DNA from 2 places in the Paenarthrobacter sp. JL.01a genome. Region 2 is predicted to be linked to the other one. Evidence: predicted binding sites of a transcription regulator. Region 2 holds the regulator's gene; the other holds the start of a gene.

Region 1 (9,517 bases), 250 kb from region 2:
GTGTACCACGCCCATGGAGAGTCCGAAGCCGGGGTTGCGCACCGGCAGCCAGGCCGGGGTGAACGGATTGGCCAGTCGCGGGCCCAGGAGATGTGAGTCGGCCCGGTCGGGATAAATGGTGGGGGTTCGCGTGAAATGGCGGGTGGGCGGCTGCTGGCGGCCTGGGGGTGGGGCGCTGGCCGACCCTCCCGTGCCGGCGGGGGCGGGAAGGTGGAGCTCCTTCGGCAGCCAGTGGGCGTCCGACAAGTACGCTCCACCGAGTCCGCACGTGATGAGCTGGGTTTTGGCGTGCAGGCCCGGAGCGTCATCCTCATAGCGCGAGTAATGGTGGAGATCGCCGGTGAGCCAGAGCCGGACACTCGCCCCTGTTGCTTCAAACAGCTGTGTTTCCGGGTTGAAGCGGCGGTGCAGGTAGTCCTGCTCAAAAAAGCCGGCTTGCCGGAAGCCTGCGCTTCCTTTGACCCAGAAGGGCGACGCGACGCACAGAATGATCGCGTCCCCGGGCTGCAATTGGGAGGTGACGTTCCGGTAGAAGTACTCAAGTTGCGGCTCGTCGATGTACTGGCCCAGTTGGCTGTCCAGGCCCAGCAGCCACCACCCCGGGGTGCCTCGATGGTCCGGCCGGGGAGCGTCGCCCGTGAGCCGCAGGGCGAAGTAGCTGCGCGTCTGGATGGTCCGCCATCTGCCGATGCTCCGGTTCCGCGTGAAGATCCGGATGAACGACGTCAGGCCGTCATACCAGTCGTGGTTGCCGGGCAGGGCCAGGATGATCGGCGCTTCGGTGAGGGGCCCGTGTGCAGGCAACGCCATCCGGTACGGCCCCACCATCCGGTCCTCATACCCGGCCGGGGATGCCACGGGGTAAACCTCGTCGCCGCCCAGGACCAGGAGGCGGCCCCTGGGAAGACCGAAACCTCCAACGCTCAGCACGTCCTGCGCCAGCAGGGAGGCAACCGTGTAGGTGGCATCGAAACCGTCCCCAAGGTCGGCCGTGAAATCGAACCACAGTTCGGAGTGCCTTTCCGCGCCCCTTTCAAGATCAGCGGGTGCCGGCAGGCCGCGCGCGATGACCGCAGGCTGGGCCGGCTGGCCAGGAGCGGGCAGATTGTCCAGGCTCAGCTGATCAGCGGGGAAACCGCCCTCCAACTCGCGTTTGTCACCGAAATCGGCGAACACGGTGGCGGCCATGACTTTCAGCGCAGTGCGGGCCAACGACTTCGGGGCGAGCCAGCGTACCGCCGTTCGGGGCGTGAAACCCAGGACCGCGCGGAGCTGGGCGAGCTCCCGGCCCTTCATCGCTTCGGCTTAAGGGGGAACGGCACGCGCCTGGGTACCCGACCATAGACCCGCCACAGCTGCCCGCCAAACAACGTACCGAACGTCAGCAAACCCGCGGCGGGAGCAGGACCCTCTGCCCGGAAGGTTGTCATCTGCTTGGCGAAGTCCAGTGGGCGGATGAACAGTATCCCCGCACCGACGACACCGTCCTGGCTGCCGCCCACCTCGACGTCCGGCGGGACGTGGCCCTGCAGAATCGTTGCGTACAGTGTGGTGGTGTCCGGCCAGAGGTCGAATCCTGCCTCATTGTGGATGAGCTTATGGCCGGTGAACGTGAAGGGAGTCCCGCCCGGGTCCCGCAACCACAACCGGTACAGCATGCGCCTGGCCGGCCGGCCGTCGTCGGACTGGTCCTCGACGAACAGGTTGAACCAGCCGCGTTCCACCGGCATCCGGCCCCCGAAATAGTCCGCCAGTACGTACCCCTGCGCCTTGGCCGGGTGCCGGGGATCTGCCGCGAACGCGTCAATGTCCTCCGCGGTAATTGTCAGTTCGAACATGATCTTCCGGGACCTGTCCCGGCCCAGGCTGCGGCCCTTCTCCGGATCCGCGACGCCCGGGCTGAACCAACCATGCATCTGTTCGGTAAAACGAACCGAGGTTGCTTCCTTTGCCGCCTTGCCTGGCATTTCCAGGCCCCGCGTAGCCGGTGCCGGTGCCTGTGCCTGTCCTTGTGCCTGGGCAGCGGCGCTCGCAGGCTGTTCAGGACGCGCCGCCTTGCCTTTGGTGGCATCCGGCGCCAGCGCCCGCGGTGCCGTACTGCCGACGTCGACGACGGCGCCAGCGGCCTCGCGCTGTATTGTGTCCTGCGCTGCCGTTTGAGTTGTGTCCTGGGCCGCGGCCGCGTCGCCGGGGCTGATGCCGCGGTGGCGGGCCTTGGTGCCAGCTTCGACGATGTGGGCGCTGGCCCGTTCGGCGAAAGCGGCGATGGTCAGTGACGGGTTGGCGCCAACCGGTCCAGGCATCGCAGCACCATCGACCACGAACAAACCGGGGTAGCCAAAGACTTCTCCGTACGAATCACACACGGCCTCGGCGGGGTGCCTTCCAGCAGGTGCCCCACCGATCGGATGGACGGTGATCACGCGTTTGGCCCACCAGAGCGGATTGTCGATGAAGTCGCCGTCCAGGTCCTTCGCGATCTCCGACATGGTCTGCCGGACCCGGCCGAAGTACTCGGTGGACGTTGCCATGGTCCAGGCGATGGCGAGCCTGCCGTCGCGGAGTGTCATGACGCCGTCGGGTATGTCCCGGCCCATACCCAGCAAGGGCACCGAACTGGCCGACAACCGCCCGTCACCCAACGCAGCGGCGAGGTCCGCCGAGACATTGGACCGGCCGGCGTCGAACAGCCTGTCTTTGAAAAGCTGGGCTGCCACTTTGGCCGTGCGCTTGACGGCGGTCTTCAGCTGGGCCGTTTCGATCAGCCAGTTCATGAAGGCCGGATACCCGGCGTCCTCCACGTAGTAGCCGCGGCCGTCGCCGTCGTCGTCGTTCGAATCCGGGACCCTGACCGCGGTGGTGATGACCGGTCCCTTGCTGCCGGTGAGGGTGCGGACGCCGGGGCGGGAGCCGTTGGTGGCGGGTGTCTTGGCGTCCATGATGAACGTCAGGAGGTCGCCGTTGCCGCTGAACCGGGTACCGAGGGCGTCGCTGAGGGCCGGGAGGGAGCCATGATTGCGGAGCAGGAGGAAATTGGTCCCGAACGTGCCCGCACCCAGGATGAGCCGGCCGCAGTGGATGATGCGCTCGGTGAGCAGCGCCCCCTGGTTACCGGGGTGGTGGATGACGTAGCGGACCTCGTAGCCGCCGCCATCCGTGCCGGGGGATAGTGGCCGGATACCCCGGACATCGTGGAAGGTGCGGATGTCAGCGCCCTTGAAGGCCGCCGCTGACAGGTAGTTGTGGTCAAGGGTGTTCTTGGCGCCGGCGTTGCAGCCGATGTCGCATTCACCGCTCAGGGTGCAGGTAGTCCGCACAGAGTTGGTGCCGTGGATGCTGCCGTAGTGGGGGAGCGGGATTGCTTGGTTGGTGCGGGGTGCTGCGCCCGGGCCGCTGGAGAAGGTGACGGCGATGGGAGGCCGGATGATGGAAAGGCCCAGGTTTGCCGCTGTCTTTTCCATGGCCATGGTCTTGGCTGTGTCCTGGTACGGGTAGGGGACGGGCTGCAGCATCGCTTCGGCGGCGTCGTAGAAGGGATCGAGGTCGGCCCTGGTAAACGGCCAATTCTCGTAACCGCCTCCCGGGACCGGGGATTCGTTGACGAACCACTTCTCGTCCTTGCGCAGGAGCACGTTGGCGTAGATGAGCGAACCCCCTCCGAGTCCGCTTGAGACCAGTCCTTCGGTCCCGCGGAAGGTCCACGCATCGAACAGACCGTACAAGCCGCGGTCCGGGTCCCAGAAGTTCTTGCCCATCTCCGACGGCGTTCGGGCAAAACTCCCGGGCGGGTACGGTTTGCCGCGTTCCATCAACACCACGGACTGGCCGGCTTCGGCCAGCCGCAAGGCCGCTACCGAGCCGCCAAAACCCGATCCCACAACCACCGCATCCACCTTCTCGATGCTTTGCGGTCTGCGGCGTCGTGGATCATCAGCGGATTCAGGGCCCGCATCCCCACTGTTCCCGGTCCCCAGACGACCCATGGCCGTTCCTCTCACAGGAGAGCTGACTACATGGCAGCGGCAGAGGGCGCCGGCGTGGCCGGGCGTTGCCTCCGCGGTCTATGGGCCTTATGTTCCCACCGGGCAGTGGATCTGTAAATGAGGTGGACTAATGCTGTTTTTACCCGGCGGTCATTGGATCCGCGCGTAGACCATGTCGAAGTCGTGCTCCAGCGGTCCGCCCGGGTATGTTCCGCGCTCCAGACGGGCGGTGATGGTGTTCCGGTCTTCGCTGAACCGGCCTACGAAGCGTTGCGGCCAGTCCGGTCCGTCCCTGAAGAGCGTCCACACGTCGTCCTTCAGTGTCATGTCGTAGATCCAGGCGACGCCGCGGGAGTCGAAGTAGTGCTGCTGGAAGGCTCCGTCAGATCCGGTGGTACCGATGATGCTGACGGCGTTGGGATACTCCGGCAGTTGGACTGTGGAGCGCTGGATCAGGAAACCGCCACCTTCCAGCCACTCGAAGCTGGTCCGGCCGTGTGTTTGTGCCGTGGGAATGGTGGTCTCCCAGAGGCCAACAAGGACGTTGAGCTGCTCCAGCGCAGGTTCAGGATTCCGTGCCATGACCGCCTTCTTTTTCGTGCGTGCCGACAGCTTCAGGGTAGAACCAGCCAGGTCCGCCGCATAGGGTGTGGCGGGTCTGGTCGTGCTGCCTGGCCCAATGGCAGGATGGGCCCATGACCCTCGTTACGTGTGATCTCACTGTGTCCCTTGACGGCTACGTTGCCGGTCCGCACCAGAGCCGGGAGCAACCGCTCGGTGAAGGCGGGGAAAAACTGCACCGGTGGCAGTTCAAAGAACGCGACATCAACGCGGCCGAGGTGGCCGGGATTCTCGAAGCCGGTGCGTACATCATGGGCCGGAACATGTTCGCCGGGCCAGGGGAAGGGCTCTGGGAGAAGGAATGGCGCGGCTGGTGGGGTGAAGAACCGCCCTACCATGCTCCGGTTTTCGTGCTGACCTCCCACGAGCATGAGCCCCTGGTGATGGACGGCGGCACCACGTTCCACTTCGTCAATGACGACATCGAGTCGGTGCTCTCACGCGCCAAGGACGCTGCGGCTGGGAAGAACGTTGCCATAGCCGGAGGTGCTTCGACAGCCAGGCAGTTCCTGTCAGCCGGCTTGATCGACGAGCTGCGCCTCCACGTCGCGCCGGTGGTTCTGGGCGGCGGCGAGCGTTTGCTGGATGGGGTGGGGGAGCTGAAGCTTGAGCCTTTGGAGGTCCGGGGAACCAGCCTCGTCTCGCACCTTCGCTACAAGGTGGGGTAGGGGCTGCCAGCCGGGGCTCTGGCATTGCCGAGTTCGCGGGAAAACTTCCGATTCGCGGGAAGCCTCCCTGCGAGCTCGCACCGTTCCCGCGAACTCGCCGGACCGCGCAGAATGTCCGCCGATCGCTGTACACTCAAGTATCGAACATATATTCGAATAAAGGTGTGTTGTGGGCGTGATAGTCGGCCCCGCGTGATAGATGCGGGCTTTTCCTTGATGTCGGTGCTGCTGGCTCCTGTGGCTGTAGCGGCGGGGTATCCCTCGCCGGCCCAGGACTACTTCGATGGCAGGATTGACCTTAATGAGCACCTGATCAAGGACGTCACCAGCACTTTCGTCGTGCGTGTCACCGGTCAGTCCATGGAAGCTGCCGGGATCAGTGACGGCGACGAGTTGATCGTCAACCGGGCGTTGGAACCCAGGGACGGGTCCGTCGTCGTCGCTGTTTTGGACGGCGAGCTGACCATCAAAAGGTTGCGTATTACCCCGGCAGGCGTGGTGCTGCAGGCGGACAACCCCGCTTTCCCGGACATCAAGGTGGCGGCGTTATCGGAACTGACCATCTGGGGTGTAGCGACGACGTGCCTGCACCACGTCTAGGCCGCCGGTGGTGCCGTCGAACCGCGAATGACCAGTTCCGGCGCCAGTTTCCGGTCCGCGATCGGTGCATCCGGATTCTTGAGCCGTTCAAGAGCAATCATGCCCGCGGCCTGGCCCAGGGCGATAGCGTGGAGGTCGACCGTGGTGAGGTCGATTCCGTGCAGCTTGGCGATCCTCGAATTGTCGTAGCCCACCAATGACAGGTCCTTCGGGATGGACAGGCCCAAAGCGTGGGCGGCCTCGCGGGCGCCCAGGGCCAGTTGATCGTTGTGGGTGAAGATCGCCGTCGGCCGGTCCGCTCGCGCCAGAAGGGCGGTGGCGGCCCGCTGCCCGGCTTCCTGGGTGAAGTCTTCGGCCGCGAGCGTCAGGGGCTTCAGCCCGGCGTCGTGCATGGTCTTTTGGTAACTGCGTCGTCTGACGGTGTGTCCGTCGTAATCGGGCCCGGCAATATGGGCGATGCGCCGGTGCCCGAGGCCGAGGAGGTGCTCCGTGGCCGCCCGCGCACCCATGACATCGTCCGAGTACACGCTGTCAACGCCAGGTACCGGCCGGGTGACGCTGACCAGCGGCACGATTTGCGCCAATTCCTGCACTTGCTCGTCCGGATCCAGCAGTGTCGCGGCGATGATGATCCCGGCGCGGGCCTCTATGAGGGACTCAAGCGCGCCCCGGTCAACACCGTCCACGGAACGGGATACGCTCAGGATCAGGCGGTTGCCCTCGGATGGGAGGGCCATGCGGACGCCGCTGAGGATGTCGGCGTAGACCTCGTTGCGGATATCCATCAGGTAAAGCCCGACGGCGGAACGGTGCTTGCGTGCGAGGTCGGCGGCTGCCGCGTTGGGCCGGTACCCCAGACGCTTGGCGGCGTCGAAGATGGCTTCCTTGGTTTCGCCGCTGACTCCCGGCGCTCCCCGGAAAGCGAATGACACCAGCGTTCTGGAGACGCCCACTTCGCGGGCGACATCACTTTGCGTTGCAGGGCGGTGGGGGCGGTCGGCGGCCATGCCCTCCATCCTCCCATGTCACAGAAAGGACAAAATGAGGTGTTTGTTAGTTTGACCTTACATTTAAGCCTTTCGCGCGTTAGTCTGGATTTAGAGCGGATAGGTATGACCCGCAACACACTGACAAAGGAGTCCTGATGTCTGCAACGCAATTGCAGCAGGAAGGCGCCCCCGGGGCTGCCCTTCCTCCGCTGACCAACGGTCCGCACCGAAAGCGCCTTGGCCTTGTAGCTTTGGTTGCTACGTTCGGCGGACTGTTGTTCGGCTATGACACTGGTGTCATCAACGGCGCCCTGCGGCCCATGACAGCCGACCTTGGGCTGACGCCCCTGACGGAGGGGATCGTCACCAGCTCACTGCTGTTCGGCGCAGCGGCCGGGGCCGTGGGCGGCGGACGTTTGTCGGATTCCTGGGGCCGCCGGAAATCCATCCTCCTGCTCGCGGTGCTTTTCCTCGCTGGAACCATCGCCTGCGTCGTCGCGCCGAATTTCGAAGTCATGGTCCTGGGGCGCGTCATTCTGGGCCTGGCTGTCGGCGGGGCGTCCACGGTGGTGCCAGTGTTCCTGGCCGAGCTGGCGCCCTACGAGATCCGGGGTTCGCTGGCCGGGCGCAACGAACTGATGATTGTCATCGGACAGCTCGCCGCCTTCGTGGTCAACGCCATCATCGGCAATATCTGGGGAGAGTTCGGGGGAGTATGGCGAGTCATGCTGGCGGTCGCCGCGTTGCCCGCCATCGCACTGTTCTTCGGCATGCTCCGGATGCCCGAATCACCTCGCTGGCTGATTTCCAAGGGGCGGTGGGAAGAGGCCTTGGTAGTCCTCAAGACCATACGGTCGGTGGAACGGGCCGAGGCTGAAATGGCGGATGTCAAGCACCTGGCCGATGAGGAGCGGGCCTCCAAGGCGACCTCATGGGGTGCGCTGAAGAACAAATGGATTCTTCGCATTGTCCTGGTAGGCATTGGTCTCGGCGTGGCCCAGCAGCTGACCGGCATCAATTCGATCATGTACTACGGCCAGTCGGTGCTCGTCGAAGCCGGATTCGACTCCAATGCAGCCCTCATTGCCAACATCGCTCCCGGGGTGATCGCGGTGGTTGGGGGCGTGATCGCCCTGACCTTGATGCAGCGTGTCAACCGCCGTACCACCCTGCTTCTGGGGTTCACCCTGACCACGGCGTGCCACTTCCTCATCGGCATCGCCTCGATCGTGCTTCCCGTGGGAAATGCGGCGCGTCCGTTCGTGATCCTTTTTCTGGTGGTGGCTTTCGTTGGCTCGATGCAGACGTTCCTGAACATTGCCGTTTGGGTGATGCTGTCCGAAATCTTCCCGCTTCATGTCCGCGGTTTTGCCATCGGCCTTTCGGTGTTCTGCCTCTGGATTGCCAACGCGCTGCTGGGTCTGTTCTTCCCTACCCTGGTGGCCGGCGTGGGGATCACGGGGACGTTCTTCCTGTTCGGTGCTGTGGGTATCGCGGCCCTCATTTTCATCTACACCCAGGTCCCGGAGACCCGCGGGCGGACCCTGGAAGCACTCGAAGAAGACGTCACCACCGGAGCCATTTATCTGGTGCACAAGAAGGATGCCTCTATGGGTTCCTAGCTGCGCTCTTCCATTCCGGTTGCTATTCGGCGCGGCGTTCGAGCAAGACGGTGTCCCGCCAGGAGCCGGCGGCTGGCCCGTAGCTCATGAGTCCAATCCTTTGCCGGGTGCCCACGACGGTGAAACCGTGTCGTTGGTGCAGGGCTATGGAGGCGGCGTTCTCGGGGAAGATGTTGGATTGGATGGTCCATATCCCTTCCTCTTCGGTCCTGCGGACGAAGGCGTCGAGGAGTTGGGCCCCGTAGCCTCGGCCGCGGGCCTCCTGGGCGATGTAGATGGAGTGCTCGACGACGCCGCGATAGACCGTCCTTGACGAAACGGGTGACGCGGCGACCCAGCCCACGATGTTGCCGTGGTCTTTGGCAACGAGGCGGAGCTGGGGGTGACGGGTAGCGTCGAAGTCTTCCCAGCTTGGCGGTGCCGGTTCGAAGGTGGAATGGCCTGAAGCGATGCCCGCGGCCCAGATCGCCTCGACCGCCGGCCAGTCGGCGTGCTCCATCCGGCGGCTCAGCAGGTGGTTGGTACCGGTCATGGTGCGGCTGGTTCCCCGATGCGGCCGTGAACCAGCCCGGTAGCGAAGCCAATCGTGACCGGTTCTGGTTTGGCGGACCCGCAGCACGAATCTGCCGCGTCTTGCCCATCTGCGGGAAGGCTGGTGGAGCAGACCCCTGTTTCGGGAAGTTCCAGTTCCAAAGCTTCTGCTGCTGCTGTGTCGCCGGCCAGGGCGGCGGCGATGGACCGCACTTGTTCGTAGCCGGTGGCCATGAGGAAGGTCGGTGCCCGGCCATAGGACTTCATTCCTGCCAGGTAAAAGTCCTTCTCGGGGTGGGCCAGGATCCGCGCGCCGTGCGCTGGGACGGTGCCGCAGCTATGGAAGTCCGGGTCAATCAGTGGTCCCAGCGCTTTGGGGGCGTCGACCGCCGGGTCCAGCTCCAGCCGCAGTTCGGCAAGGATGCCCAGGTCCGGGCGGAAGCCGGTGGCCGGGATCACCCGGTCAACCTCCACCGTCCGGCCGTCAGTTGCGTGGACGATCA
Region 2 (9,517 bases):
AGGAGGCCAGCGTGGCTGACTTCCAGGCCGAATGCCGCGCAGCCATTGGCGATGTCCACTCCCGCGGGAAGCGTGCCATCGTGGTGGGCGGATCGGGGCTTTATGTGCGCGCTGCACTGGATATCCTCGAGTTTCCGGGCACGGATCCCGCTTTGAGGCAGAGCCTCGAGCAGGAGTACGAAACACAGGGACTTGCTCCATTGAGGGCCCGGCTGGAGGAAACGGATCCCGTATCGGCCGCACGTCTTGGCGACGCGCGAAGGGTAATCCGCGCCCTTGAGGTTTTCGGACTCACGGGTCGCCCGTTCAGCTCCTTCATGCCCCAGCGCGAGTATTACCAGCCCGCCGTCCAGATCGGCTTGTCCGTGGACCGTGAAGAACTCAGGGAGCGCCTTGCCCGCCGCGTGCACCGGATGGTGGAGGCAGGCCTTGCCGAAGAGGTTCAGCGCCTCGACGCCCAGGGGTTGCGAAAGGGAAAGACGGCGTCGCGGGCCTTGGGCTATGCGCAGTTCCTCCGGGTCCTGGATGGCGACATGGACGTGCCGGAGGCAGTAGAGGAAACCATCGTCTCGACCAGGCAGTTTGCCCGCCGCCAGCTCACCTGGTTCCGCGCTGATCCGCGGATTTCCTGGCTGGACTGGACGGACCCGGACATCGTCTCCAAGGCAGTGTCGTTGGTTGGCGCCCACGGCTAGCTTGGCAATTTCTGGCCGAACAGGCGTGGAAGGTAGCCTTGATTCCATGGATGCAAACGCCGCAGTTCCCACCCGCCAGCCCGCTGCTGCCGAGACCACCAATGCCACATCAAGCCTGGCCGGATTGGCGTTTTCCAAGGGGCATGGAACCGGCAATGACTTTGTCCTGATTGCCGATCCCGGGGACGCACACGAAATCACTGCCGAGCAGGTTGCCCAACTGTGCAACCGCCACACCGGCATCGGCGGCGACGGCCTCATCCGAGCCGTTCCTTCCCGGTTCCTCCCGGAAGGCCGGGCGTTGTTGGAGGTGGATTCCGCAGCAGAGTGGTTCATGGACTACCGCAACGGCGATGGCTCCCTGTCAGAGATGTGTGGCAATGGCGTGCGGGTCTTTGTCCACTTCCTCAGCGAACAGGGCCTGGTGGACCTTGGCCCGGGTGAAATCCTGACGATCGGCACCCGTGGAGGTGTCAAGAAGGTGGTTCGAACGGCCAACGGGTACGCCGTGGACATGGGTCCCTGGGAGTTCATCTTCCCTGACGAGGCAACGAGCAAGGCGATGGACGCCCTGGTCAGCGCCGACGGCCTCGAAGTGGCCCGTCCCGGCCTCTCAGTCAGCATGGGCAACCCGCACACGGTTGTTGCCTTGGCTGAACTCAGCGAGCTCTCGGCTACACAGCTGTTCAAAGCACCCGTGGTCGATCCCAAACCGGCCAATGGCACGAATGTTGAATTCGTCGTCCCCGCCGAACCGCTGGTGGAGGACGGAGTGGGAACCATCACCATGCGCGTGCATGAGCGCGGCGTGGGGGAGACCCAATCCTGCGGCACCGGAGCCTGTGCAGCGGCAGTGGCGATCCGCCACTGGGCGGGCAGCACCGCTCCCAACGATTGGCATGTAAACGTGCCTGGCGGCGTCGTCGATGTGAAATTCTTCCCCGGCGCAGGCGGCCGCGAGCACGTAGAGCTCAGTGGCCCTGCCGTCATTGTGGCTAGCGGGACGCTTTCCTGACGCGAAGGATCCTAAAGGACTTGGAGGTGCTCTCACGGGACACCGTGAACGACTCGTCCAATTCAGCTGCCAGCCAACGCTGCAGGGAGTCCGAACCCAGGTTCTTTTGAACCACCAGCCACGCGTTCCCGCCGGGAGCGAGCCGGGGCAGCCAGGTGAGCAGCAGGGAGTGCAGCTCGTCCTTGCCGATGCGGATCGGGGGATTGGACCAGATAGTGTCGAACTCGACGGCGGGGTCCACCTCCTGCGGCAAGCTTGCCGTTACGTTGTCCAGGCCCAGTGCGGCCGCATTCTCGTTGGTCAGCACCACGCAGCGCTCGTTGACATCCACGGCGTAGACACGGGCATTGGCTGCCTTCAGCCCGAGCGTCAGGGCAATAGGACCCCAACCGCAGCCGATGTCCAAAAGGTTGCCACGGGGCGACGGGGGCGGGACATCCGACAGGAGGATCGCCGTACCCTTGTCGATACCGTCGGGACTGAAGATTCCTGAGGAGGTCTGCAGGTGGCGCGTAGCACCGGCGAGCTCCACCGTGAGCGGCTTGCGGGTGAACGGTCCAGCCGGTTGGGCGGTGAAATAGTGTGCAGACTCCATAATTTGCCAGATTAGTTGGCTATCGGCGCCTTGGGAAACTGCCTTCGACCGGGGCCCGGTTTGACAGGGCTGATAGTATTTAGTCCATGTTCTTGATCTTTGAGTAATTCGCCGAATCCACGCCTGGACTGCAGGCGTTCGACGGCACCGCCCGCGATGCAGGCCCGGCTTGGCTCCAATGCCCGGCTCACGGCCTTTCCGCCAGGCAGGTCCCACCGGCAACAGTCCGCCTCCACGACTCCGTGGCGCCGGACGCTCAGAAGATCGCTCCCCGCCCTGTTTCCAGGATCACATCGCCTGACGGCAGATCCGTGGGGCAGTACCAGGACTTCCGACACGCCGAGGCCTTCCCGCGGATCCACCAGATCACCGACGCCAGAGCCCAGTGAGCCATCGGCGTCCAGCACACAGGAGACCATTTTGGCCCAAGCCGGTCAGCCCAGCGCGAAGAGCGCCCCATCCAGCAACAAACAGCACTATTCTGGAATTGCCGAACAGTCTAAGGAGACCATGACCACCCAGAATCATTCCGGATCCGATTCCGACGCCCAGGACATGAGTCCTGAACAAATCCAGGCCGTCATCGACCGGATTCTTTCCAAGGATGTCCCCGCGCACGCATCCGACGACAACGACGCCAATGGCGTGTTCGGCAAGGCACAGGCCATTTCAACCCTGGACCAAGAGCACAGCATTTTCGACGGCGACCAGGAAGACCTCGCCGAACGCCGCGCCCTGCGCCGTACCGCAGGACTGTCCACCGAACTCGAAGACGTCACCGAAGTTGAATACCGGCAGCTGCGCCTTGAGCGCGTCGTCCTGGCCGGCCTTTGGACAGAAGGCACGTTGGCCGACGCGGAGAACTCCCTGCGTGAACTGGCGGCCCTGGCAGAAACCGCAGGCTCGGAAGTCCTCGACGGTCTGGTTCAACGCCGCACGAAGCCTGACCCCGGAACGTTCCTCGGCTCCGGCAAGGCACAGGAACTCAAAGACATCGTCGCCGCCACGGGTGCCGATACCGTCGTCGTAGACACCGAACTGGCCCCGTCCCAGCGACGCGGGCTGGAGGACATTGTCAAGGTCAAGGTCGTCGACCGGACCACGCTCATCCTGGACATCTTCGCCCAGCACGCCAAGAGTCGCGAAGGCAAGGCCCAGGTGGAGCTCGCCCAGTTGGAATACCTGCTTCCACGCCTTCGTGGTTGGGGTGAATCCATGTCCCGACAGGCCGGTGGCCAGGTCGGTGGTGCCGGTGCCGGCATGGGCTCACGTGGTCCCGGTGAAACGAAAATCGAACTGGACCGTCGCCGAATCCGTACGCGCATGGCCAAACTGCGGCGTGAGATCGCCGCGATGAAGCCGGCCCGCGAGACCAAACGTGCCAACCGCCGTCGTAATGCTGTTCCGTCCGTCGCGATCGCCGGGTACACCAACGCCGGTAAGTCCTCGTTGTTGAACCGCCTGACCGACGCCGGTGTCCTGGTGGAGAACGCCCTGTTCGCCACGTTGGATCCGACCGTCCGCAAAGCGCAAACCCCCGACGGCATCGGCTACACCTTGGCCGACACCGTGGGTTTCGTGCGTTCCCTGCCCACCCAACTGGTAGAGGCCTTCCGGTCGACACTGGAGGAAGTGGCTGACGCGGACCTCATTCTTCATGTCGTGGACGCTTCACACCCGGACCCCGAGGGGCAGATCGCCGCAGTGCGCGCTGTCTTTTCCGAGGTGGATGCACGCAAGGTTCCCGAAATCATCGTCCTGAACAAGGTTGATGTGGCAGACCCCTTCGTGGTTGAGCGCCTCAAGCAGAAAGAACCCCGTCACGCCGTGGTTTCCACCCGTACGGGCGAGGGAATCGCTGAACTGCTGGAGGACATCAGCCAGTCCATTCCGCGCCCGGGTGTGCGGCTTGAGCTGCTGATTCCCTACGATCGCGGCGAGCTGATCAGCAAGCTGCACAGCTCCGATTCGGAAATCCTAAGCATTGACCACGAGGAACACGGCACACGCATCGTGGTCATGGTCCGTGAAGGACTGGCAGCCGAACTGGAGTCATTCGTCAGCAATGGTTGAGAAGGTGGCGGCGGACGCCGTCGAGTCGGTGGGGGAGAAGACCACCCTCGAACTGTTGGACCGGGCTGTGGCCGGCATGGGCGGGCAAAGCCGTGCCGGCCAGCACGAAATGGCCAAGCACGTAACCCGGGCCATCGAAAACGGGGAGCATCTGCTGGTCCAGGCGGGAACGGGAACAGGTAAGTCTCTGGCTTACCTGATTCCGTTGATCGCACATTCCATGGACAGCGACAAACCGACGCTCGTGTCCACCGCCACCTTGGCTCTCCAGACCCAGATTGTCGGCAGGGACCTGCCGCGGTTGCTGGAGACCATCAACCCCGCACTCGAGCGGCCGGTCAACGTGGCGCTCGTGAAGGGCCGTGCCAACTACGTCTGCCTGCAGAAGCTCGAGGGTGGCTTTCCCAGTGAAGAGCCGTCGGAAGGCCAACTGTTCTCCCTGGGCGAGGACACCAGTGTTCCGCACTTCGCGGCGTCCATGGGAGGACCGCAATCACAGCTTGGCAAGGAAGTAGTCCGCCTTCGTGAATGGGCTGAGAAGACTGCCACGGGCGACCGCGATGAACTGATGCCCGGCGTCACGGACCGGGCCTGGCGACAGGTGTCTGTGACGTCCATGGAGTGCCTGGGGGCCCAGAAATGCCCACTCGCGGAGGAGTGCTTCAGCGAGCTGGCCCGGGCCCGGGCCGCTGAGGCCGACGTCGTTGTCACCAACCACGCCATGCTTGCCGTCAGCGCCTTCGAGGGCTTGGCCGTCCTGCCTGAATACGATGTCGTGGTGGTTGACGAAGCCCACGAACTGCAGGACCGCGTGACCGGTGCGGTGTCAGGGCAGTTGTCAGTGGCCATGGTCCATGCGGCTGCCTCCAGTGCACGGAAACACACGGCCATTACGGTCGATGCCCTCAACGCAGCTGCCGATCGCCTTGATATGGCCATCGCCGGGGTCCCGAACGGCCTGTTGCCCAACGGACTGAACGACGAACAGCTCGACTGCCTGGACCAACTGCGCGATGCCACACGTGCTGCTCTGTCCGATTCGAAGACAGATTCCTCGAATGCCGCAGACGGCGGCAGGCAGCTGGCGCGGTCCCGGCTCATGCTCATCCTCGAGCTGTGCGAGCGGATGCTCGCGGCCAAGGAGAACCGGGAAGTAGTTTGGTTTTCCCGTAACAGCACCTTTGATCCCCAACAGGGATACTCGCAGCCTGACGAGACCGCGCCGGCGCTGATCAACATCGCCCCGCTGAGCGTCGCCGGCCGGTTGCGCGAAGGCTTGTTCGCCGACCACACGGTGGTGCTGACTTCGGCCACGCTGGCCATTGGCTCGGCTTTTGAACCCGCCGCCGGGGGTCTTGGCCTGATTGGTGACGGCGCCCCCAGCTGGACAGGTATCGACGTCGGTTCGCCGTTCGATTACCCCAAGCAAGGGGTGCTGTACGTAGCGAAGCATCTTCCCAAACCCGGCCGCGGAACATCCCCTGAGGCCCTGGATGAGCTGGAAGACCTGATCCGGGCATCGGGCGGTGGAGCGCTGTGCCTGTTCTCATCACGGCGGGCATCCGAAGAGGCAGCAGAAGCCATGCGGCTGCGCCTTGATGTGGACATCCTCTGCCAGGGCGAGTCCACCATGGCGGCCCTGGTCAAGCAGTTCGCCGATGAGCCGGACACATGCCTCTTCGGAACCATGTCCCTGTGGCAGGGAGTGGACGTGCCAGGCGGTTCATGCCGCCTGGTGGTCATCGACCGGATTCCGTTCCCGCGGCCCGATGACCCCCTCATGACTGCCCGCTCCCGTGCGGTGGCGCAGTCCGGCGGCAACGGATTCATGGCGGTTTCGGCCACCCACGCTGCCACCCGGCTGGCGCAGGGCGCGGGGCGCCTGATCCGTTCAACGGGGGACAAGGGGGTAGTGGCCGTCCTGGATTCACGGCTCTCGACAGAACGCTATGGAGGGTTCCTGCGGGCCGCTCTGCCGCCCTTCTGGGCCACGACGGACCGTTCGGTGGTACGCGGCGTCCTGGAGCGCCTGGGATCCGCCCGGAAGGCCTGAGAGGCTAGATGGAGCGAAGTACGGACACGACCTTGCCCATGATGGTTGCCTGGTCGCCGAGGATGGGTTCGTACTGGGTGTTCTGGGGCAGCAGCCAGGTGTGTCCGTCCCGCTGACGGAACGTTTTCACGGTGGCTTCATCATCGAGCAGCGCCGCCACGATGTCGCCGTTGATGGCGTCGTTCTGACGGCGGACAACCACCCAGTCACCGTCGCAGATGGCGGCATCGATCATGGAGTCTCCGGCGACCTTGAGCATGAAGAGCTCACCGTGTCCCACGAGCTGCCTGGGCAGCGGGAGCACGTCCTCAACGGTCTGGTCGGCTAGGATCGGCCCACCTGCTGCAATGCGGCCGACCAGCGGAACCATGGCGGTGTCGCTGGCGCTTGCCAGTTCGGTGACGGCCATCCCGCCGGCGCTTCGCAGCGTTGCCGGAGCCTCGACGCCCGGGATCGGGCCGCCGTCGAGGGTCAGGGGCATCAGCACCTCCATGGCGCGGGGTCGTTTGGGGTCCCTGCGGAGGTAGCCAAGTTTTTCCAGCTGTGACAGTTGGTGAGTCACGCTGGACAGGCTGGCCAGTCCCACGGTGTCCCCAATTTCGCGCATGCTGGGCGGATAGCCGTTGTCATTGACTGAGCGCTGGATGGTCTCCAGGATCTTCTTCTGACGTACGGTCAGGCTCTTGGGAGTCTTTTGGGGCTGTTGGCTTCGCAGGGGTGCCCCGCCGCCTGTGGCTTTTGCTGCCATGTTCGCCAATGCCTTTCCTTCCGCCCCGAAGAGAGCCGGGGATGCAGGGCCTGGAAAAAATGTCAGACCCTCCTGTTCCACTGAAACAGTGCTGTTTCTTCACTCAAACGTAGGGCAGGCACAGGCGTTTATCAAACATTTGTTCTAGCGAGTCTCGACACCGTTCGTTGATAAGTGCTAAAAATGTCATAGCAAGGTTCGAATATGTGTTCTATAAACCTCGCGCTGATGGTGGATGTTCGAACAAGCCGTTCGAACATCCGGCGTCGCCGGGAGGAACACAAAGAATTGGCAGCGCTGCTCCGGGGCCTCCGGAGCGGCGCAATAGCTCAGAAGGGCTCAGCTCATGTCCGCAATCACTTCGTTCGCTGATTTCCGTACCGCACCGGCGCCCGCACGTCTTCGCCTCACCCGCCGGGGCCGCATGGTCTTCTTCGGAATCCCTGCCATGCTCCTGGTGGCTGCGCTCCTTAGCCTCGCCGGGGTTATCACCTCGCCAGCCAAGGCATCGGACTCCCAGGTGCAGTTGCAGCCGCCCGTTGCAGTGTCCGTGACAGTGCAGCCCGGCCAGTCGCTGTGGGGTATTGCCGGTGCTGCCGCTCCGGAGCGGGACCCACGCGAAGTCATTGCCGAAATCATCCAGCTGAACGACCTCCGCGGTGGCCGGATCCTGCCGGGGCAGCAGTTGTTCGTACCGGCCCACTGATGCCCGCAATACTTGTGTCTTTGCTCCGCCCGTACGTCACAGTTACTCGGCAGTCGCAGTGGCCCCTTAAACTGTTGTAGTGAGTGAGCAGCTTGAGCGACTTGACCGACTTCCCCTCCGGACCAACCTGCGTGGATTGAGCCCCTACGGCGCACCGCAGCTCGATGTCCCCGTACTGCTCAATGTCAACGAAAACACCCATGGGGTCCCTGCCGATGTGCAGGCGGCCATTACAGAGGCAGTAGCAGCCGCCGCCACTGGCTTGAACCGCTACCCCGACCGCGAGTTCACCGACCTTCGGGTAGCCCTGGCGGAGTATCTCGGCCACGGCCTTTCTGCGGACAACATCTGGGCTGCCAACGGCTCCAACGAAGTCCTGCAACAAATTCTCCAGGCATTCGGCGGCCCGGGGCGCAAAGCCCTTGGTTTCCCTCCCACGTACTCCATGTACCCGCTGCTCGCCAGCGGAACGGACACTGAGTACGTCCGTGGCGTTCGTGCCGACGACTACGGACTGGATGCGCAGTCGGCAGCCCAACAGGTCCGTGAGACCGAGGCCAACATCGTCTTCCTGTGCTCGCCGAACAATCCAACGGGCACAGGTTTGACCCTGGATGTGGTTGAGGCTGTGTACGAAGCCGGCGAAGCAAGCCAGGCCATCGTGATCGTGGATGAGGCCTACCACGAGTTCGCCCACGACAACACTCCCAGTGCCCTGACCCTCCTGCCCGGGCGCGAGCGTTTGATCGTCTCCCGCACCATGAGCAAGGCGTTCGCCTTGGCTGGAGCACGGCTTGGCTACATGGCTGCGGCCCCGGAGGTGACAGACGCGATCCGGCTGGTACGACTCCCGTACCACCTCTCGGCCATCACCCAGGCCACCGCCCTCGCGGCGTTGACGCACCGCGAAGCCCTTATGGCCGACGTCGAAGACATCAAGGTCCAGCGGGATCGCATCGTGACCGAACTTATCCGCATGGGACTCAAGCCCGCGGCGTCGGACTCCAACTACGTCTTTTTCGGCGGGCTGGAGGATCCCCACACGATTTGGCAGGGCCTGCTCGATGCCGGCGTGCTGATCCGCGATGTCGGCATCCCCGGGCACTTGCGCGTCACGGCCGGAACCGAGCCGGAAACCACTGCCTTCCTGGAGGCGCTGGAAGCCCTCCTGGGCGGCGCGGTTTCCCAGCGCGTCTAAACTTGTCAATAGACCAATCCATCCTCCCTGTAGAAGGACGTTCCCCAATGAGCGAAACCGGCGCTACGCCGTCCGCTGCCCGCACTGCCCGCATGGAGCGCACCACCAGCGAGTCCTCCGTGCTAGTGGAAATCAACCTGGATGGCTCCGGCATTTCGGACATCAGCACCTCAGTACCCTTCTACGACCACATGCTGACCGCCCTGTGCAAGCACTCGCTGATCGACATGACCGTCAAGGCTACCGGTGACACCCACATCGATGCCCACCACACCGTGGAAGACGTCGCTATTACCTTTGGCGAGGTCCTGCGTACGGCTTTGGGCAACAAGGCCGGCATCCGTCGCTTCGGCGAAGCCACCGTGCCGCTGGATGAGGCCTTGGCGCACGCCGTCGTGGATGTTTCCGGCCGCCCCTACCTGGTCCACGGCGGT

Evidence for each region. The regulator LexA, encoded in region 2, represses DNA repair genes until DNA is damaged. The targets are predictions, from matches to a motif close to TCGAACANNTGTTCGA.
Region 1: N5P29_RS06910 (LexA family protein) is a predicted target of LexA. The motif match lies at 5,413-5,428, and genes of this name have one in related genera.

Annotation. Positions count from the first base shown of each region.
Region 1 is NZ_CP104877.1:1,422,349-1,431,865, forward strand. It holds gene N5P29_RS06890 (hypothetical protein) at 1-1,296, opposite strand, end outside; gene N5P29_RS06895 (GMC oxidoreductase) at 1,293-3,983, opposite strand; gene N5P29_RS06900 (hypothetical protein) at 4,134-4,565, opposite strand; gene N5P29_RS06905 (dihydrofolate reductase family protein) at 4,679-5,272, shown strand; gene N5P29_RS06910 (LexA family protein) at 5,489-5,872, shown strand; gene N5P29_RS06915 (LacI family DNA-binding transcriptional regulator) at 5,869-6,879, opposite strand; gene N5P29_RS06920 (sugar porter family MFS transporter) at 7,017-8,483, shown strand; gene N5P29_RS06925 (GNAT family N-acetyltransferase) at 8,506-9,015, opposite strand; gene N5P29_RS06930 (FAD-dependent oxidoreductase) at 9,012-9,517, opposite strand, start outside.
Region 2 is NZ_CP104877.1:1,669,508-1,679,024, forward strand. It holds gene miaA (tRNA (adenosine(37)-N6)-dimethylallyltransferase MiaA) at 1-695, shown strand, start outside; gene dapF (diaminopimelate epimerase) at 742-1,710, shown strand; gene N5P29_RS07960 (class I SAM-dependent methyltransferase) at 1,691-2,305, opposite strand; gene hflX (GTPase HflX) at 2,816-4,378, shown strand; gene N5P29_RS07970 (ATP-dependent DNA helicase) at 4,371-6,431, shown strand; gene lexA (transcriptional repressor LexA) at 6,436-7,179, opposite strand; gene N5P29_RS07980 (LysM peptidoglycan-binding domain-containing protein) at 7,526-7,885, shown strand; gene N5P29_RS07985 (histidinol-phosphate transaminase) at 7,965-9,083, shown strand; gene hisB (imidazoleglycerol-phosphate dehydratase HisB) at 9,131-9,517, shown strand, end outside.